Regions from separate parts of the Streptomyces sp. CC0208 genome, predicted to be linked through region 1. Evidence: riboswitches for the same ligand, from Rfam matches in the RefSeq annotation. Region 1 holds a riboswitch; each other region holds the start of a gene.

Region 1 (6,136 bases):
GCGCAGAACTCCGTGGCGAACTCGATTCCGATTGAGCGTACAGCGGCCGGATCGTCCTTTGCTGTGAGGATCCGCTCTTTCAGGACAGAGGGGATGCTCGCGTTGCTGAGCTGCGGCAGCCGCTCCAGCATCCGCACGCTGGTCACGGGCATGACCTCGGGAATGACGGGGGTCGCACAACCCGCCGCGTGGACTCGGTCACGCAGCCGCAGATAGGACTCCGGCTGGAAGAACATCTGGGTGATGGCGTAGTCCGCGCCGGCTCGGCACTTGTCGACGAAGCGCGTGACGTCAGAGTCCCAGTCGGCGGAGCGCGGGTGCATCTCCGGGAAGGCCGCGACGCCGACGCAGAAGTCGCCCGACTCCTTGATGAGCTGGACGAGTTCGGCGGCGTAGGTCAGGCCCTGCGGGTGCGCCACCCAGTCGGCCATGGGGTCGCCGGGCGGGTCGCCGCGTACGGCCAGGATGTTGCGGATCCCGGCGTCGGCGTACTGCCCGATGATGTTGCGCAGCTCCGCGACGGAGTGGTCCACCGCGGTGAGATGGGCGACCGGGGTCAGGGTCGTGTCCGCGACGATCTGCTGGGTCTCCCTGACGGTGCCCGCGCGGGTGGAGCCGCCGGCGCCGTAGGTGACGGACACGAAGTCCGGGGCGACCGCCTCGACCCTCCTGAGCGCGCTCCACAGGTTCCGCTCACCCTTGGGGGTCTTCGGCGCCGAGAACTCGAAGGAGTACGTCGTCTTGCCCGCGGCGAGCATGTCACGCACGGTGCGTGCGCGGTCAGTCCTGGTGGATGCGGTTCCTAGGGCCATACCGGCAGGTTAGCCAGGGGGCAGCGGTCACCCAACCAGATCACGGAAATTTGCCCGTTTTGTCGACTTGTTGTCCACCCTTCGGACACCGGGCCGATCATGCGACCGGTCGGCATCTGCCCCTCACCGTGTGTCACGCAAGCGCTTCGCGAACTCCGCGGCGGCCGCGCCCGGATCGTCCGCCTCGGTGATCGCCCGGACGACCACGACCCGGCGGGCGCCGGCCTCCAGGACCTCGTCGAGGTTGCCGAGGTCGATGCCGCCGATGGCGAACCAGGGGCGGTCGGTGCGGAGGGCGGCGGTGTACCGGACCAGGTCGAGACCGGGAGCGTGCCGGCCGGGCTTGGTGGGGGTCGGCCAGCAGGGGCCGGTGCAGAAGTAGTCCACGCCGTCCTGCACGGCGGCCGCGGCGGCCTCCGCCTCGGCGTGCGTGGAGCGGCCTATGAGGACGTCCTCGCCGAGGATCGCGCGGGCGGCGGGGACGGGCAGGTCGCCCTGGCCCAGGTGCAGCACGTCGGCACCGATCGCGTGGGCGACGTCGGCCCGGTCGTTGACCGCGAGCAGCTTGCCGTGCCGCGCGCAGGCGTCGGCGAAGACCTGGAGGTGCTCCAGTTCCTCGGCCGCCTCCATGCCCTTGTCCCGCAGCTGCACGATGTCGACGCCGCCGGCCAGGACCGCGTCCAGGAACGCGGCGAGGTCTCCCTGGCGCCCGCGGGCGTCCGTGCACAGGTAGACACGGGCGTCGGCGAGCTGGGTGCGGGCGGTGTCGGGCATGCGTGTGTCTCCCCCGGGTTCGGTGGCGTACGGGCCGTGCCGGATCGTGGCCGTGGCCCTGGCGGTCACGGCCCGTACACCGGTGTGGTTCGGATCAGACGGCGAGCGCCTGGGCCCGGCGCTTCACCTCCGTGCCGCGATTCTCGCTCAGGGCCTGAGCGGGGGTGCCGGGCAGGCTCTCGTCGGGGGTGAAGAGCCACTCCAGCATCTCTTCGTCGGAGAAGCCGTCGTCCCTCAGGAGCGTCAGGGTCCCGGCCAGGCCCTTGACGACCTTCTGCTCGGCCCCGTCGATGAAGGCGGCGGGGACGTGCAGCGCGCGGTTCTCACCACGGCGTACGGCGATGAGCTGGCCGTCCTTGACCAGCTGCCGCACACGCGTCACCTCGACATCGAGCATCTCTGCGATGTCGGGCAGCGTGAGCCAGGCGGGGACGAGAGCATCGATCTTTGCGTCAATCTCGGTCACGGGATTAAGCGTGCCATCCCGCACTGACAGTCGGAAGCCGGGGCGCCTCCGGCGGGGGAACAGGGGGCGCCCCGCACTGACAGTCGGAAGCCGGGGCGCCTCCGGCGGGGGAACAGGGGGCGCGAATGCCGGGGGATGACTCCGTCAGAACCAGGCGGGTCTCGACGCCCCGGCCCCACCCGACTCCGCCGCACAGATCGCAGCGACCCGCCCGAGATGCCACGCGCAGACCTGCGGCCACCCACCCAAGATGCCACCGCACAGACCACAGCGAACCACCCGACATACCGCGCACAGACCCGCGGCCACCCACCCAAGATGCCACCGCACAGACCGCAACGAGCCACCCGACATACCGCCGCACAGACCCGCAGCCAAGCACCCGAGACCCCACCGCTCAGACCCGCAGCCAAGCACCCGAGACCCCCACCACCCAGCCCCGCAGCCAAGCACCCGAAACCCCACCGTGAAGGGTCGCGGCTGTCGGCCGGGGAGGGCGCCCGGCCCTCGGCTACGCCGTCGCTGCCTTCAGGGGCCTCGCGGGGTCCACCAGCAGCGCCGGGTCCATCTCCGTGCCCGCCTCGATCAGGCGGCGGCCCTGCGCGAGGTCGCGGGGCCGGCCCACCGCCAGTAGGGCGACCAGGCGGTTCTCGCGCAGCCAGCACACCGTCCAGGCCGGGCCGGAGGGCTCGCCGCGCCACAGGGTCGTGTCGGCGGAGGCGTGGTGGCCGGCGTACTGGACGAAGCGGCCGAACTGCTCGGACCAGAAGTACGGGACCGGGTCGTAGACCGTGGGGGTCTCGCCCAGGATGTCGGCGGCCACCGTGCGCGGCCCCTGGAGGGCGTTGTCCCAGTGGTGGACCAGCAGGCGCTCGCCGTACCTGCCCGAGGGGAAGGAGGCGCAGTCGCCGACCGCGTACACGTCCGGCACGGAGGTGCGCAGGCGCTCGTCGGCGACGACCTCGCGGTGGGCGCCGAGTTCGATCCCCGAACCGGCGAGCCAGGCCGTGGCGGGCCGGGCGCCGATGCCGACCACGACCGCGCCCGCGGCCACCCGGGAGCCGTCGTCCAGGACGACCTCGCCGGGCTCGACGCGCTCCACGCGCGCGTGCGTGCGCAGCACGGCACCCGCGTCGGCGTACCAGGAGGTCATCGGCGCGGCCACCTCGGCGGGCAGTGCGCCCGCGAGCGGCCGTTCGGCGGCTTCCACGACCGTCACCGCGCAGCCCGCCTCGCGCGCGGCGGTGGCGAACTCGGCGCCGATCCAGCCCGCGCCGACGACCACGACGTCGTGCTGCCGGGCGAGCACGGGACGCAGCCGCTCGGCGTCGTCCAGGGTGCGCAGCAGATGCACCCCGGGCACGCCCTCCGTGCCGGGCAGCCGGATCGGTTCGGCGCCGGTGGCGAGGACCAGGACGTCGTACGGGAAGGGCCCGTCCTCGGTGTCCAGCTCGTGCGCCTCGGGGCGTACGCCCAACACCTCGCGGCCGAGCAGCAGTTCGATGCCGAGCGCCTCGAAGTCCACGTCGAAGGCGGAACCCTCGGCCTTGCCCAGCAGCACGGCCTTGGAGAGCGGCGGACGGTCGTACGGCTGATGGTGCTCCGCGCCGATCAGCGTGACGGTACCGCTGAAGCCCTGCTCGCGCAGGGCGACCGCGGTCTGCACCCCGGCCATGCCCGCGCCGACCACGACCACCCGCCGCTGCGCCTGCGTCTGCTCGCTCATTTGATCACCATAGCCAGCTGACAATCAGTCAGTCAGGAGTCGTGCGCGGTGACCTGCTCCACAACGCTTGTCCCGCGGCCCGGCTGCGACTCCCACTCCCAGGTCTCCTCCAGCCGCACCCGGCCGTCGGGAAGTTCCACGACCGTCGACACGCAGTGCCCGGAGGAGGTCGTTCCGTCGTGCTTGAGCTGCACGTAACGGAAGTCGAGCCGGTCCCCCGCGCGCGTGCCGACGAGATGTCCGCGGACGACGTCACCGCCCGCGTACTCGGCCCAGATCTCCCCGTCCTGCTCGTGGTAGGTGAACCGGGTCCGCGTCCCGACCTGACCTGGGGCCTGATCGGCCACCGGGGCGAGGACAAGGCCGTCGAGCGAGCGGGGCATGGCGGCGGGCTCCCTTACAGAGGCACACGAACACGGGCTAGGGTGGCCAACGTAGAGCACTCGCGGGAGCCCGGACGTACCGGGCTGAGAGGGAGGCTGGGCGGCCTCCGACCGTACGAACCTGATCCGGGTCATGCCGGCGAAGGGAGGGGCTGGACGCCCATGTCCTCACGTACGTCAGACGTCCTCGTCGTCGGGGGCGGCATCATCGGCCTGGTCACGGCCTGGCGGGCCGCGCAACGCGGTCTCACCACGGCCGTCGTGGACCCCGAACCGGGCGGCGGGGCCGCCCAGGTGGCCGCCGGGATGCTGGCCGCGGTCACCGAACTGCACTACGGCGAGCAGACCCTGCTGGGCCTGAACCTCGCCTCCGCCCACCGCTATCCCGCCTTCGTGGCCGAACTCACCGAGCTGACCGGACACGACCTCGGCTACCGCCGCTGCGGCACCCTCGCCGTCGCCCTGGACGCCGACGACCGCGCGCACCTTCGCGAACTGCACGCGCTCCAGCGGCAGTCGGGGCTGGAGTCGGAGTGGCTGTCCGGCCGGGAGTGCCGGCGCCTGGAGCCGATGCTCGCGCCGGGGGTGCGGGGCGGGCTGCGGGTGGACGGTGACCACCAGATCGACCCGCGCCGCCTCACGCGCGCGTTGCTGACCGCGTGCGAACGGGCGGGCGTGGTGTTCCACCGCATGTGGGCGCAGCGTCTGCGGGTCGCAGGGGACCGGGCCGCCGGGGTCGCCACCACGGACGGCCAGGAACTGGGCGCGGACCAGGTGGTGCTCGCCGCCGGAAGCTTCGGCGGCCGCCTGGAAGGGGTCCCGCAGGCCCTCCTGCCTCCCGTACGGCCCGTCAAGGGGCAGGTGCTGCGGCTGACCGTGCCGCCGCGCCACGCGCCCTTCCTGAGCCGTACCGTGCGGGCGATCGTGCGCGGCAGTCACGTCTACCTGGTGCCGCGCGAGAGCGGCGAGCTGGTGATCGGCGCGACCAGCGAGGAGCTGGGCTGGGACACGACGGTGACCGCGGGCGGGGTGTACGAGTTGTTGCGGGACGCGCACGAACTGGTCCCCGGCATCACCGAGCTGCCGCTGACGGAGACCCGCGCGGGACTGCGCCCGGGCTCCCCGGACAACGCCCCGCTGCTCGGCCCGACGGAACTGCCCGGGCTGGTGCTCGCGACCGGCCACTACCGCAATGGCGTGCTGCTCACGCCGATCACCGGGGACGCCATGGCGCACGTCCTGACGACGGGTGAACTCCCCGATGTGGCGCGCCCGTTCACCCCGAGGCGATTCGCCGCCACGGGACTCCTGGAGCAGCCGGCATGAACATCTCCGTCAACGGGGAGCCGCGGGAGTTCGCTCCCGGCACGGCTCTCGACACCGTGGTGCGGGCGCTGACGCCGGCGCCCTCCGGGGTGGCCGCCGCGCTCAACGAGACCGTCGTCCCGCGCGCTCAGTGGCCCTCGACGTCCCTCGCCGAGGGAGACCGCGTGGAAGTCCTCACCGCCGTCCAAGGAGGCTGACCCATGGCCGACGATCCCTTCGTCATCGGCGGTACGTCCTTCTCGTCCCGGCTGATCATGGGCACGGGCGGAGCGCCCAGCCTGGACGTGCTGGAGCGGGCGCTGCTCGCCTCCGGCACCGAGCTGACGACCGTCGCGATGCGCCGGGTGAACCCCTCGGTGCACGGCTCGGTGCTGTCCGTACTGGACAAGCTCGGCATCCGGGTGCTCCCGAACACGGCCGGCTGCTTCACCGCCGGGGAGGCCGTCCTGACGGCCCGCCTCGCGCGCGAGGCGCTCGGCACCGACCTGGTCAAGCTGGAGGTCATCGCCGACGAGCGCACCCTCCTGCCGGACCCCATAGAGCTCCTGGACGCGGCGGAGACCCTGGTGGACGACGGCTTCACGGTGCTGCCGTACACGAACGACGACCCCGTGCTGGCCCGCAAGCTGGAGGACGTGGGCTGCGCGGC
Region 2 (6,136 bases), 4.0 Mb from region 1:
GAGGCCCTGCCCTACATCAAGGGCGAGGACATCAAGAACAACCTGATCACCCCGGCGACCGCCTGCAAGACCGAGGACACGCCGACCCCGACGCCCACGTCCACCCCGTCGGACTCCGCCAGCACCCCGGCCGAGGAGTCCCCGACCCCGACCTCGACCCCGTCGGCCTCCGAGGGCACCACCGCCCCGGCGACCGTCGAGAGCAACGCCCCGTCGCCGGCGGCCGGCGACTCCAACCTCGCCGAGACCGGTGCGAACTCCAACACCGGCCTGATCGCGGGGATCGCCATCGCCCTGGTCGCCCTCGGCGGCGGCGCGGTGTTCTTCGGCCTGCGCCGTCGTGGCGCCGGCAGCCGCTGACGCCGTAGCCGAACGACCGTTGTGGCCCGTCCCCGGTGTGGGGGCGGGCCACAGCCACGACCTCACCCGAACGTGGCCCGCTCCAGCCAGAACTCCAGCAGCTCCCGCTCCCCGATCACTTCCAACTCCGGGCTGTCCAGGGGCAGTCGACGGTAGAAGGCGAGCATGACGGAGGTGAGCGGCCCCCGGAGTGCGACGGTCGCCTTGTCGTGCGGCATGGCCCGCTGCACGAACTCCACGATCTGGAGCCACTCGTCGATTGCGTCGACGGCGCTCTCGGGGCGACCTCGTACGGCTGCCGGGCGGCGAGCGCGGCCTCGATGCCGTCGACGGCGAGCTCCTCGGGCATTCGCCGGGCCCAGAAGCCCGAGGTGGGAAACCCGCCGTTGACCGGGTGGGCGCTGGTGCGACGACACTCCCGTGGCTCCGGCCGGCCACAACCCGTCACCGCGTCCGCGCGCAGCTGCGGGCAGTCGTGCCGCTGGGGCGGCACGGGTGAGCCCAGCGGCACCCCGCAAGCGCGGGCAGGCGAAAAGCTCCCCCCGCCCAGCACCCGCGCCGGGCCCTGTGGATCTACGTGAGCCGTCCGCTCAGCGCCGGGCGCCGCATCCGTAGCGCTCGCGCGAACGCGGGGACAGGCCCCGCACTGCAGGTCCGCCCCCGTCAGCCCAGCACGACAATTTCGGCCGCGTCGAACTCCACCCCGACCGCGTCCCCCACCTCCGGCGCCTCGCGCAGCGCACACGCGGCCTCCAACCGCGGCCCGCCGCCTTCCGAGGGGTGCAGTTGTACGGCGACATGCGTGCCCTTGAAGGTGCGTGCGCCGACCGTGCAGCGCAACCCCTCGTCGGCCGCCACGAGCCGCACTCCCGCGGGCCGCACCAGCACGCTCCGGGCCCCCTGCCCGGCTCCCGGAGACACCGGTACCTTGCCCCACGCGGTGTCCGCCGCCTCGCCGGTCACCGTTCCCTCGACCACGTTCTGGAAGCCGAGGAAGCGGGCCACGAACTCGTCCGCGGGACGCTGCCACACCTCAAGAGGCGTGCCGGACTGGGCGATCCGTCCGTCCCGCATCACCACGACCCGGTCGGCGAGCGCGAAGGCCTCGCCCTGGTCGTGGGTGACCGCGAGCACAGTGGTGCCCAACCGCCCGAACAGCTCGCGCAGTTCGACGACCAGCCGCTCACGCAGAGACCGGTCCAGCTGCCCGAGCGGCTCGTCGAGCATCAGCAGCCGGGGCCGCGGGGCGAGCGCCCGGGCCAGGGCGACCCGCTGCTGTTCACCGCCGGAGAGCGCGGCCACGGCCCGGCGGCCGGCGCCCGGAAGGCCGACGAGGTCGAGCAACTCCCGTACCCGCTCGCCCTGTTGGCCCTTGCCGACTCCGTGCATGCGCAGCCCGAAGGCCACGTTGGCGCCCACGTCACGCTGCGGGAACAGCTGGTGGTCCTGGAACATCAGCCCGACCCCGCGTCGGTGCGCGGGCACCCCGCCCTGGTCACGCCCGTCGAGCAACACCCGCCCGGAGTCGAGGGGTTGGAGCCCGGCCACCGCCCGCAACAGGGTCGACTTCCCACTGCCACTGGGCCCGAGCACGCACACGATCTCGTGCTCGGCGACATCGAGGCCCACCCCGTCGAGCACGGCCCGCCCGCCGAACCGTACGGTCGCGTCCTGAAGGCTCAGCAGCATCTAGAACTCCCCGGTCCGGTCGGTCCGCAGCCGTTCGAGGATCAGCAGCGCCACCGCGCACACCACCATCAGGATCGTCGAAAGGGCCATCGCCTGGCCGTAGTTGAGGTCCCCCGCCCGCCCGAGCAGCCGGGCCACGGCGACCGGCAGCGTCGGGTTGTCGGGCCGTGCGATGAACACGGTCGCCCCGAACTCGCCCAGCGACACGGCGAACGCGAAACCCGCCGCGATCAGCAACGCCCGCCGCACCATGGGCAGATCGATCTCCCGCCACACCCGCCACGGCGAGGCCCCGAGCACGGCCGCGGCCTCCCGCAGCCGGTGGTCCACGGCCCGCAGCACGGGCAGCATGGTCCGTACGACGAACGGCACCCCGACCAGCGCCTGCGCGAGCGGCACCAGGATCCAGGACTGTCTGAGGTCCAGCGGCGGCTCGTCGAGGGAGATCAGGAACCCGAAGCCCACGGTCACCGCGGACACCCCGAGCGGCAGCATCAGCAGCGCGTCGAAGCCCCGCACGAACCGCCCCGCGTCCCGCCGTGTCAACGCGGTCGCCGCGAGCCCCCCGACCGCCACCGCGATGGCGGTCGCGGCGAGGGCGTACTCCAGCGAGTTCCCGACCGCCTCGATGGGCGCGACGAGGAAGACCCCGCCGTCGCCACGGGTCAGCGCCCGGTAGTAGCCGAAGCCGGGGGCGTCGAGCGAACGCTGCACCAGCACGGCGAGCGGCAGGAACAGCAGTACGGCGATGCTGCCGACGACCCCGGCCAGCAGCCCCCACTCCCCCGCGCCGCGCGGCCGCCGGGCGGTCATGGACGCGTCCACGAGCCGCAGCGCGGTCTCCCGGCGCCGTACGGTCCAGGCGTGCAGGGCGAGGACCGCGCCCACCGCGACGAACTGGATCAGCGTCAGCACGGCGGCCGTGGACAGGTCGAAGATCTCGGAGGTCTGCCGGTAGATCTCCACCTCGAGGGTCGAGAAGGTCGGCCCGCCGAGGATCTGCACGACGCCGAAGGAGGTGAAGGTGAAGAGGAAGACCATCAGCGCGGCGGCGGCCACGGCGGGCGCGAGCGCGGGCAGGGTGACGGTCCGCCAGGCCTTGCGCCGGGACGCGCCCAGCATCCGCGCGGCCTCCTCCTGACGCGGGTCCAGCTGGGCCCACAGTCCGCCGACGGTCCGTACGACGACCGCGTAGTTGAAGAAGACGTGCGCGAGCAGGATCGCCCACACGGTGGTGTCCAGCCGTACGCCCCACAGGTCGTCCGTGAGGCCGCCCCTTCCGACGAGCGCCAGGAAGGCCGTACCGACGACGACGGTCGGCAGCACGAAGGGGACGGTGACCACGGCCCGCAGGACCTGCTTGCCGGGGAAGTCGAAGCGCGCGAAAACATACGCGCCGGGGAGTGCGACCAGGAGCGTGAGCGCGGTGGAGACGAGCGCCTGCCAGGTGGTGAACCACAGGACGTGCCGGATGTCCGGCTGGGCGAGGACATCGGTGATCCTGCCGAGCTGCCAGGTCCCGCCGGCCCTCAGTCCGCGCGTGACGATCGCGGCGACGGGATAGGCGAAGAAGACGGCGAAGAACGCGACGGGCACGGCCACAAGCCCGAGCCGGGCCGCCGCGTTCCTGACGCCCTGGCGGGGCCTTACTTCAGTACGAGCGAGGTCCATGACTTGACCCAGTCGTCACGGTTGTCGGCGATCTTCTCCGGGTCCATGGTCTCGGGATCCTTGGCCTGCGGACCGTACTCGGTGAACTCGGCCGGCACCGGGGCGCCGTCCACGACCGGGTAGACGAACATGTTGAGCGGCATGTCCTGCTGGAACTCCTTGGTGAGCAGGAAGTCCAGGAACGCCTTGCCGCCCTTGGTGTTTTTCGCGTTGCTCAGCAGCCCGGCGTACTCGATCTGCCGGAAGCAGGTGCCCTGCGCGACCCCGGTGGGCGCGGTCTTCGGCTTGGGGTCGGCGTAGATCACCTCGGCGGGCGGCGAGGAGGCGTACGACACGACGAGCGGCCGGTCGGCCTTGGCCTTCTTGCCGCCGGCGGAACCGGAGAACTCCTCGTTGTAGGCCTGCTCCCAGCCGTCGACGACCTTGACGCCGTTGGCCTTGAGCTTCTTCCAGTAGCCCTGCCAGCCGTCGTCGCCGTACTTCGCGGCGCTCCCGAGAAGGAAGCCGAGCCCCGGCGAGGAGATGGAGGCGTTCTCGGTGACGAGGAGGTTCTTGTAGGCGGGCTTGACCAGATCGTCGTACGACGTCGGCGGCTGGAGCTTGTGCTCGGCGAACCAGGCCTTGTCGTAGTTGACGCAGATGTCGCCGCTGTCGATGGGCGTCACCCGGTGCTTGTCCTGGTCGACCCGGTACTCGGCCTTGATCCGGTCGGCGCCCTTGGCCTCGTACGACTGGAAGAGCCCGTTGTCGAGCGCGCGGGAGAGGAGGGTGTTGTCGACGCCGAAGAAGACGTCGCCCTGCGGGTTGTCCTTGGTGAGGATGGCCTTGTTGACGGCCTGCCCGGCGTCGCCGTCCTCCAGGACCTTGACCTGGTAGCCGGACTTCTTCTCGAAGTCGGCGAGGACGCTCTTGGAGACGGCCCAGGAGTCGTGGCTGACGAGGGTGACGGTCTTGGAGCCGGAGCTTTTGGAGTCGTCGGACGACGAGCCGCACGCGGACAGCGTGACCAGGCCCAGGCCGACGACGACAGCACAGAACTTCTTGTTGTTCACGGTGATGACCGAACTTCCTACCCAGAATGACCTGGGCGAGGTTCAGAGGGTCTGCGGCCCGATTGCCGCACTCTCAGCGCTGTGGCGCTCCCCTGTCGGATATGAAGATGTACGTACGTACGGTCGTCAGACTACCGCTCGGTGGCCGCGAGCTGGCCACAGGCCCCGTCGATCTCCTGTCCACGGGTGTCCCGGATGGTCACCGCCACACCATGGGCGGCGATGGCCTCGACGAACGCCTTCTCGTCCTCGGGCCGGGAGGCGGTCCACTTGGACCCGGGGGTCGGGTTCAGCGGGATGAGGTTGACGTGCACGGGCTTGCCCTTGAGTAGCCGTCCGAGTCGGTCCCCCCGCCACGCCTGGTCGTTGATGTCCCGGATCAGCGCGTATTCGATGGACAGCCGACGCCCGCTCTTCTCGACGTACTCGAACCCGGCGTCGAGGACCTCGCGCACCTTCCACCGGGTGTTCACGGGGACGAGGGTGTCGCGCAGCTCGTCGTCCGGGGCGTGCAGGGAGATCGCGAGCCGGCACTTGAAGCCCTCGTCGGAGAACCGGTGAATGGCCGGCACGAGGCCCACGGTCGACACGGTGATGCCCCGCTGCGAGAGCCCGAGCCCATCAGGAGCGGGATCGGTGAGCGCGCGAATGGACTGCGTCACCCGCTTGTAGTTGGCGAGCGGTTCACCCATCCCCATGAAGACGATGTTGGAGAGCCGCGCGGGCCCGCCCGGCACCTCCCCGTCCCGCAGCGCCCGCATCCCGTCCACGATCTGGTGGACGATCTCAGCGGTGGACAGATTGCGATCCAGCCCCGCCTGCCCGGTGGCACAGAAGGGACAGTTCATCCCGCACCCGGCCTGCGAGCTGATGCACATGGTCACCCGGTCCGGGTACCGCATCAGCACCGACTCCACGAGCGTCCCGTCGAACAGCCGCCACAGCGTCTTGCGCGTGGTCCCCTGGTCGGTCGACAGATGCCGTACGACGGTCATGAGCTCCGGAAGCAGCGCCTCCTGGAGCTTGCCGCGCGCCCCGGCCGGGATGTCCGTCCACTCCGCCGGGTCGTGCGCGTACCGCGCGAAGTAGTGCTGCGAGAGCTGCTTGGCACGAAACGGCTTCTCCCCGATCTCCGCCACGACCTCCTTGCGCTCGGCAGGCGTGAGGTCGGCGAGATGCCGCGGCGGCTTCTTGGCTCCGCGGGGGGCGACGAAAGTGAGTTCTCCGGGCTTAGGCATGGCTGTACCAGTGTCGCAGATCATCCGCGAACCGCGTTCAGAGGATCCACACGCCCAGCGCCGCGACCGCGAGGCCGATGGCCACGAAGAAGAAGCAGGTGAGGGTGACCGGGAGTGCCTGTCCTC
Region 3 (6,136 bases), 2.0 Mb from region 1:
GCCGGGAGCCGGGAGCCGGGAGCCGCGAGCCGAAAGTGGGGAGCCGGTAACTCGGAACCGGAGCCTGGGATCAGGGAGACGGGAGCTCCGCCCCGCCCCTGCCTCCCTGCCCCCTGCCTCCAGGCCCCCTCTCACCGCCTGCGCCGCCGCCCCTTCCCACCACGTCCAACCGCCGGGCGACTGCCGGCGGTCCCCGCGCTCGCACTCGTCGCCGGTACGGGCGTGGACGCGCCCGTACCCGCCGCCCCCGTACCCGCCGCCCCCGTCCCCGGTCGGTCGGCCGAGACCACCAGGGCCGCGAGGACCGTGGTGACCGGTACCGAGGCGACGAGGCCGATCGAGCCGACCAGCGTGCGCACGATCTCCTCCGCCACCAGCTCGCTGGTGGCCACGGTCCCCACGCTGGACTGAGCGATGGAGAAGAGCAGCAGCAGTGGCAGCGCGGCACCGGCGTAGGCGAGGACGAGGGTGTTGACGACGGACGCGATGTGGTCGCGGCCGATCCGGATGCCCGCGCGGTACAGCCCACGCCAGCCCATCGTCGGGTTGGCCTCGTGCAGTTCCCAGACCGCCGAGGTCTGGGTGACGGTCACGTCGTCGAGGACACCGAGCGAGCCGATGATGACGCCGGCCAGCAGCAGACCGCTCATGTCGATCGACGGGAACAGCCCGTGGATGAGCCCGGTGTTGTCATCCGTGTTCCCCGTCAGCGCCGCCCAGTTGATGAACAACGAGCCGAGGACGCCGATCAGCACCAGGGAGATCAGCGTGCCGAGGACCGCCACGGAGGTTCTGGCCGACAGACCGTGGCACATGTAGAGGGCGATCAGCATGATGGCGCTCGATCCGACCACCGCCACGAGCAGCGGGTTCGAGCCCTGGAGGATCGCGGGCAGGACGAAGAAGTTCAGCAGCAGGAAGCTGACGGCCAGCGCGATCAGCGCCATGACACCGCGCATTCGCCCGACGACCACAACGGCGAGCGCGAAGATGCCGGCGAGCAGCGCCATCGGGAACCCGCGGTCCACGTCGGTGACCGAGTACTGCAGGTCCCTGGGCGCGGAGGGCTCGTACGCGACCACGACCTTCTGGCCCTCGTGCAACTGCCGCGACTGGTCCGGCTGGACGATCTCCGTGAAGGTGCGGCCCTTGTCCTTGCCGGTGTCGACCCGGATCGTCGCCTTCTTGCAGCTGCCGTTCGCCTGCTGCTCGGCGGACGAGCCCTCGGCGGTCGAGGTGTCCCCGGTCGGGGTCTCCCCCGAGGCGTTCACCGACTTGCAGCTGACGCTCACGACCTTGCTGACCGTCGCGTGCTGGGTCTGCCGGTCGAAGCCGACCCCGGTGCGTTCGTGCGCGGGGGCGCCACCGGGCCACAGCACCGCGAGTCCCACCACCACGGCTACCCCGAACGGGATGAGGATCGCCGCGATGACCTTGCGCAGGTGCTTGGAGACGGGAGTTGCCGGCCCGTGGCTGTGACTGTGCGAGTGGCCGTGCCCACCGCCGGAGCCGGGCCCGCTCTCATGTCCGTGCCCGTGCCCGTGCCCGTCACCGGAACCATGCCCGTCACCGGAACCATGCCCGTCACCGGAACCATGCCCGTCTCCGGAGCCATGCCCGTCACCCGAGCCGCCGCCGTAGCCGTCACCGTCATGGCCCCCGCCATCACCAAAACCGCCGCCGCCACCCGGACCACCACCGCCTTGGACACCGTGGCTCACACCCTGACCGTGGCCATAGCCATGACCACCGCCATGCCCGCCACTGTGCTCACGCTCGCGCTCGTGCCAGCCGCCGGCCCCGCCGGCCCCGTCGGCCCCGCCGTCTCCGAAGCCACCACGGGAACCGCTGCCGGGGCCGTGCCCAGGGCCGTTTCCGGAACCCGGCCGGCGCGGAGGCTCGGAGGGCGGGTACGGGGGCTGATGCGTCGTGGTCACCGCCCGATCATCGCAAGAACGAAAGGGGCCCTCTGTTCACCGCGCCCGAATTGACGCTAGCGTGGAGCCACCTTTGTACACGCGGGAGCTCGGAGCACCGGGCTGAGAGGGCGCTGACCTCCGTCCCAGCGATGTTTCACGTGGAACGTCATCTCAAGCGAGTGACGTTCCCCACGAAACGTCGGCAGACGGAAGCCGCTGCGTCGACCGCCGAACCTGTTACCGGGTAATGCCGGCGTAGGGAGTAGGTCTCATGACCATCAAGGACGCGCGCACGCCTGCCTCCGAGCAGAACGACGAGCAGAACGACCAGCTCGACACGGAGGCCGGGAAGTCCATCGGCTGGCACAAGGCGTACGTCGAGGGCTCGCGCCCCGATCTGCGGGTGCCGGTCCGTCAGGTGCACCTCACCAACGGGCAGTCGGTCACGCTGTACGACACCTCGGGCCCGTACACCGATCCGCTCACCGAGACGGACGTCCGCCGGGGCCTTGTGCCGCTGCGGGAGAACTGGATCATCGCCCGGGGGGACACCGAGGAGTACGCGGGCCGTCCCGTGCGCCCCGAGGACGACGGGATCAAGCACACCTCACCACGGGGCGGCCTCCGCAATCTCGACGCGGTCTTCCCGGGGCGGCCCCGCCAGCCGCGCCGCAGCCGTGACGGCAAGGCGGTCACCCAGCTCGCCTATGCCCGACGCGGTGAGATCACACCGGAGATGGAGTACGTGGCCATCCGGGAGAACGTCTCTCCCGAGGTGGTCCGCGAGGAGATCGCGGCGGGGCGCGCGGTGCTGCCGGCGAACGTCAACCACCCGGAGATCGAGCCGATGATCATCGGCAAGCGGTTCCTGGTGAAGGTCAACGCCAACATCGGCAACTCGGCGGTGACGTCCTCCATCGAGGAGGAGGTCGAGAAGATGACCTGGGCGACCCGCTGGGGCGCCGACACGGTCATGGACCTCTCCACCGGCCGCAATATCCACACCACCCGCGAGTGGGTGCTGCGCAACTCCCCCGTCCCCATCGGCACGGTGCCGCTCTACCAGGCGCTGGAGAAGGTCGACGGCCGCGCCGAGGAGCTGACCTGGGAGATCTACAAGGACACGGTCATCGAGCAGGCCGAGCAGGGCGTGGACTACATGACGGTCCACGCGGGCGTGCGCCTGCCGTACGTACCGCTGACGGCCAACCGCAAGACCGGCATCGTCTCGCGCGGCGGCTCGATCATGGCGGCGTGGTGCCTCGCGCACCACAAGGAGTCGTTCCTGTACGAGAACTTCGAGGAACTGTGCGAGATCCTCGCCGCCTACGACGTCACGTACTCGCTGGGCGACGGCCTCCGGCCCGGCTCGATCGCGGACGCCAACGACGAGGCGCAGTTCGCGGAGTTGCGCACACTGGGGGAACTCAACCGGATCGCGAAGCGTTTCAACGTACAGACCATGATCGAGGGCCCGGGTCACGTCCCGATGCACAAGATCAAGGAGAACATCGACCTTCAGCAGGAGATCTGCGATGAAGCTCCGTTCTATACGCTCGGCCCGCTGACCACCGACGTCGCGCCGGCCTACGACCACATCACCTCCGGTATCGGCGCCGCCATGATCGCCTGGTGGGGTACCGCGATGCTCTGCTACGTCACGCCCAAGGAGCACCTGGGCCTGCCCAACCGGGACGACGTCAAGACGGGTGTCATCACCTACAAGATCGCCGCCCACGCGGCGGACCTCGCCAAGGGACACCCAGGCGCCCAGGAGTGGGACGACGCCCTCTCCGACGCCCGTTTCGAGTTCCGCTGGGAGGACCAGTTCAACCTGGCTCTCGACCCCGACACGGCCCGGGAGTTCCACGACGAGACCCTCCCGGCCGAACCGGCCAAGACGGCTCACTTCTGCTCCATGTGCGGGCCGAAGTTCTGCTCGATGAAGATCTCCCAGGACATCCGCCGACGCCACGGCGACGGTCAGGAGGAGATCGAGGAGGGCATGGCCCAGAAGTCGAAGGAGTTCGCGGCGGCGGGCAACCGGGTGTACCTCCCGATCGCCGACTGACGCGGGCGAACCGTCGGCGGGCGGTCCGCGGGCAGGTCTTCGGCTTGCGCTCCCCGGGATGGGGGCGCAAGCCGAGGGGCTGTGCCGGGTGTTGTCATTCCGGCTGGTGTTCCGGCCCCCCGAAGTCCGGGCTGGTGTAGTCCGGGCTGGTGAAGCTCGGGCGGGCACCGGAGGCTCCGTCGTCCGGGCTGCTGAAGCCCGGGCGGTCGTAGCCGAGGCTGGGCATCCTGTTGGTCGGTGCGGGCGGGGCGGGCGGTGCCGTGTGGTGCAGTGCGGCGGTGCCGGGGTCGGCCAGGGCCTCTCTGAGGAAGGGGAGGAGGCCGCGTGCCAGCAGGGCCTCGCGCCAGGCGTCCCTGGCCCGTGCCACCTCCTCGCTCAGCTCGCCGTACTCCGCGTCCGGCGAGGGCCGGTTGCGCAGGGCGGTGATCAGCAGGCCGCCGGCGGCGACCAGGATCGCTGCCGCGGTCAGGGCACCGAACACCCAGCCGATAGTGATCATGGCGTGGGCGAACGCCGGCGGTGGGCTGAGCATCTGGAGGATGTATCCCACGAGCAGGAAGATCGCCGCGGCGATTCCGGCCAGGACAGGCGTCAGAACGGCGGCGACGGCGACGGCGCCCGCACCGGCGGTCTCGGCGACCTCTCCCATGGTGGTGGCGAGCCCCATCGCACCCGTGCCGGACTCGGCGGGACCGGGTTCGTGCACGGACGACAGGGTGGACGGCGTCGCCGGGCGGCGCTGTTCCTCGCGGACCTTCACATAGTGCTGGTACTCGGTCGCCGCGGCCGCCGTGATGAGTGCGGTGGCGTTGAGCGCCATGGTGCGCAGCTGTTCGGGATTCAGCCGCTGTCCGACCGCGGCCAGTTCGGGACGGTGTGGTGCGGAGCGCAGCGCCTCATCGAGGATCCGCTCGTACTCCTGGCGGTCCTCGCTGTGCAGGTGCTGCGGAACGCTGTTCATGTGCATCCCCCGATGCTCCGTAGGGCTTGGGGCTCGCATGCCAACGAGCCGTCGGGCAGAAACGGAGGGGAGCCTGCTACGGATAAGCAGATGGTAGAGCGGGCACGGCACAGGGTGACAGGGGGTTTCCAGAAATTGGCCTCTGGCCTGCGCGGTCGACGGTCACTCCGTCGTGGGGGAACGACTGCCCTGTGAAAGCTCAGACATCCAGGGGCAGTTGCTGGACCAGCAGCTTTCCGGCCATGGTCACCCCGCCGTCCATCGCGATGGCCAGTCCGTCGGCGTAGACGTGCGGTCCCTCGACCACCGGACCGGATTCCTCCTTGTCGTCCTCGGAGCCCACCTCGCCGAGCAGATAGGGGATCGGGCTGTGGCCGTGGACGATGCGGGTGCCGCCGTACGTGTCGAGCAGGGACCGTACATGGTCGGCGCCGCCCTCGTCGCGGAAGGAGAAGCGCTTGGTGAGCTTGCGGAACAGGTCCCACACCTCGTCCGCGTCATTGCGCGTGAGGGTCTCGCGGACGGTGTCGTTGACTGCCTCGATCGAGTCGCCGTAGTCGAGATAGGCGGTGGTGTCGGAGTGCACGAGCAGATGGCCGTCGACCTCCTCGACGGCGTCGAGGCGGGCCATCCACTGCAGGTGGTGGTCCTGGAGGCGGTCCATGTCGGTCTTCTGCCCGCCGTTGAGCAGCCAGGCCGCCTGGAAGGTGGCGGTGCCCGCGCCGGAGTTGACGGGGGTGTCGCCGAACCGCTTGGCGCCGAGCAGCAGCAGCTCGTGGTTGCCCATGAGCGCCTTGCAGTAGCCGCCGGCCGCGGCGGCCTCCGCGGACAGTCGCATCACGAGGTCGATGACGCCGATGCCGTCGGGCCCGCGGTCGGTGAAGTCGCCGAGGAACCACAGCCGGGCGGTGCCGGCGCTCCAGTTGCCCGCGGCGTCGACCAGGCCCTTCTCGTGGAGTGCGGCCATCAGTTCGTCGAGGTAGCCGTGGACGTCGCCGACGACGTACAGCGGGCCGGGACCGTCCTCCGCGCGCTCGGCGGGATCGGCGGCCGCCTGGAGCCCGTCACCGTGGTCGATGACGGGCAGGTCCTGCTCGGTGGGGGTGTACCCCTCCGGGTAGGCCTCCTCGTGGGCCGGGACGACGTCGCCGGGGTGTGCGCTGTGGGCGTACGGACCGGTCTCGT

What was found. A riboswitch is a leader RNA that binds a small molecule or an ion and turns the genes downstream of it on or off. The one in region 1 is predicted to bind thiamine pyrophosphate.
Region 2: it holds a riboswitch for thiamine pyrophosphate, as region 1 does, so the genes downstream of both, D1369_RS11470 (thiamine ABC transporter substrate-binding protein) here and thiO (glycine oxidase ThiO) in region 1, are expected to answer to the same signal.
Region 3: it holds a riboswitch for thiamine pyrophosphate, as region 1 does, so the genes downstream of both, thiC (phosphomethylpyrimidine synthase ThiC) here and thiO (glycine oxidase ThiO) in region 1, are expected to answer to the same signal.

What each region holds. Positions count from the first base shown of each region.
Region 1 is NZ_CP031969.1:6,532,019-6,538,154, reverse strand. It holds gene metF (methylenetetrahydrofolate reductase [NAD(P)H]) at 1-812, opposite strand, end outside; gene thiE (thiamine phosphate synthase) at 936-1,586, opposite strand; gene D1369_RS30050 (Rv2175c family DNA-binding protein) at 1,681-2,052, opposite strand; gene D1369_RS30045 (FAD-dependent oxidoreductase) at 2,564-3,778, opposite strand; gene D1369_RS30040 (hypothetical protein) at 3,811-4,161, opposite strand; TPP riboswitch at 4,214-4,326, shown strand; gene thiO (glycine oxidase ThiO) at 4,324-5,487, shown strand; gene thiS (sulfur carrier protein ThiS) at 5,484-5,684, shown strand; gene D1369_RS30025 (thiazole synthase) at 5,688-6,136, shown strand, end outside.
Region 2 is NZ_CP031969.1:2,566,360-2,572,495, forward strand. It holds gene D1369_RS11450 (LAETG motif-containing sortase-dependent surface protein) at 1-360, shown strand, start outside; partial or broken gene D1369_RS11455 (hypothetical protein) at 423-733, opposite strand; gene D1369_RS11460 (ABC transporter ATP-binding protein) at 1,024-2,049, opposite strand; gene D1369_RS11465 (iron ABC transporter permease) at 2,050-3,720, opposite strand; gene D1369_RS11470 (thiamine ABC transporter substrate-binding protein) at 3,696-4,772, opposite strand; TPP riboswitch at 4,769-4,876, opposite strand; gene rlmN (23S rRNA (adenine(2503)-C(2))-methyltransferase RlmN) at 4,904-6,010, opposite strand; gene D1369_RS11480 (hypothetical protein) at 6,048-6,136, opposite strand, start outside.
Region 3 is NZ_CP031969.1:4,508,743-4,514,878, forward strand. It holds gene D1369_RS20670 (YibE/F family protein) at 132-1,721, opposite strand; TPP riboswitch at 2,009-2,198, shown strand; gene thiC (phosphomethylpyrimidine synthase ThiC) at 2,191-3,990, shown strand; gene D1369_RS20680 (membrane protein) at 4,085-4,957, opposite strand; gene D1369_RS20685 (metallophosphoesterase) at 5,151-6,136, opposite strand, start outside.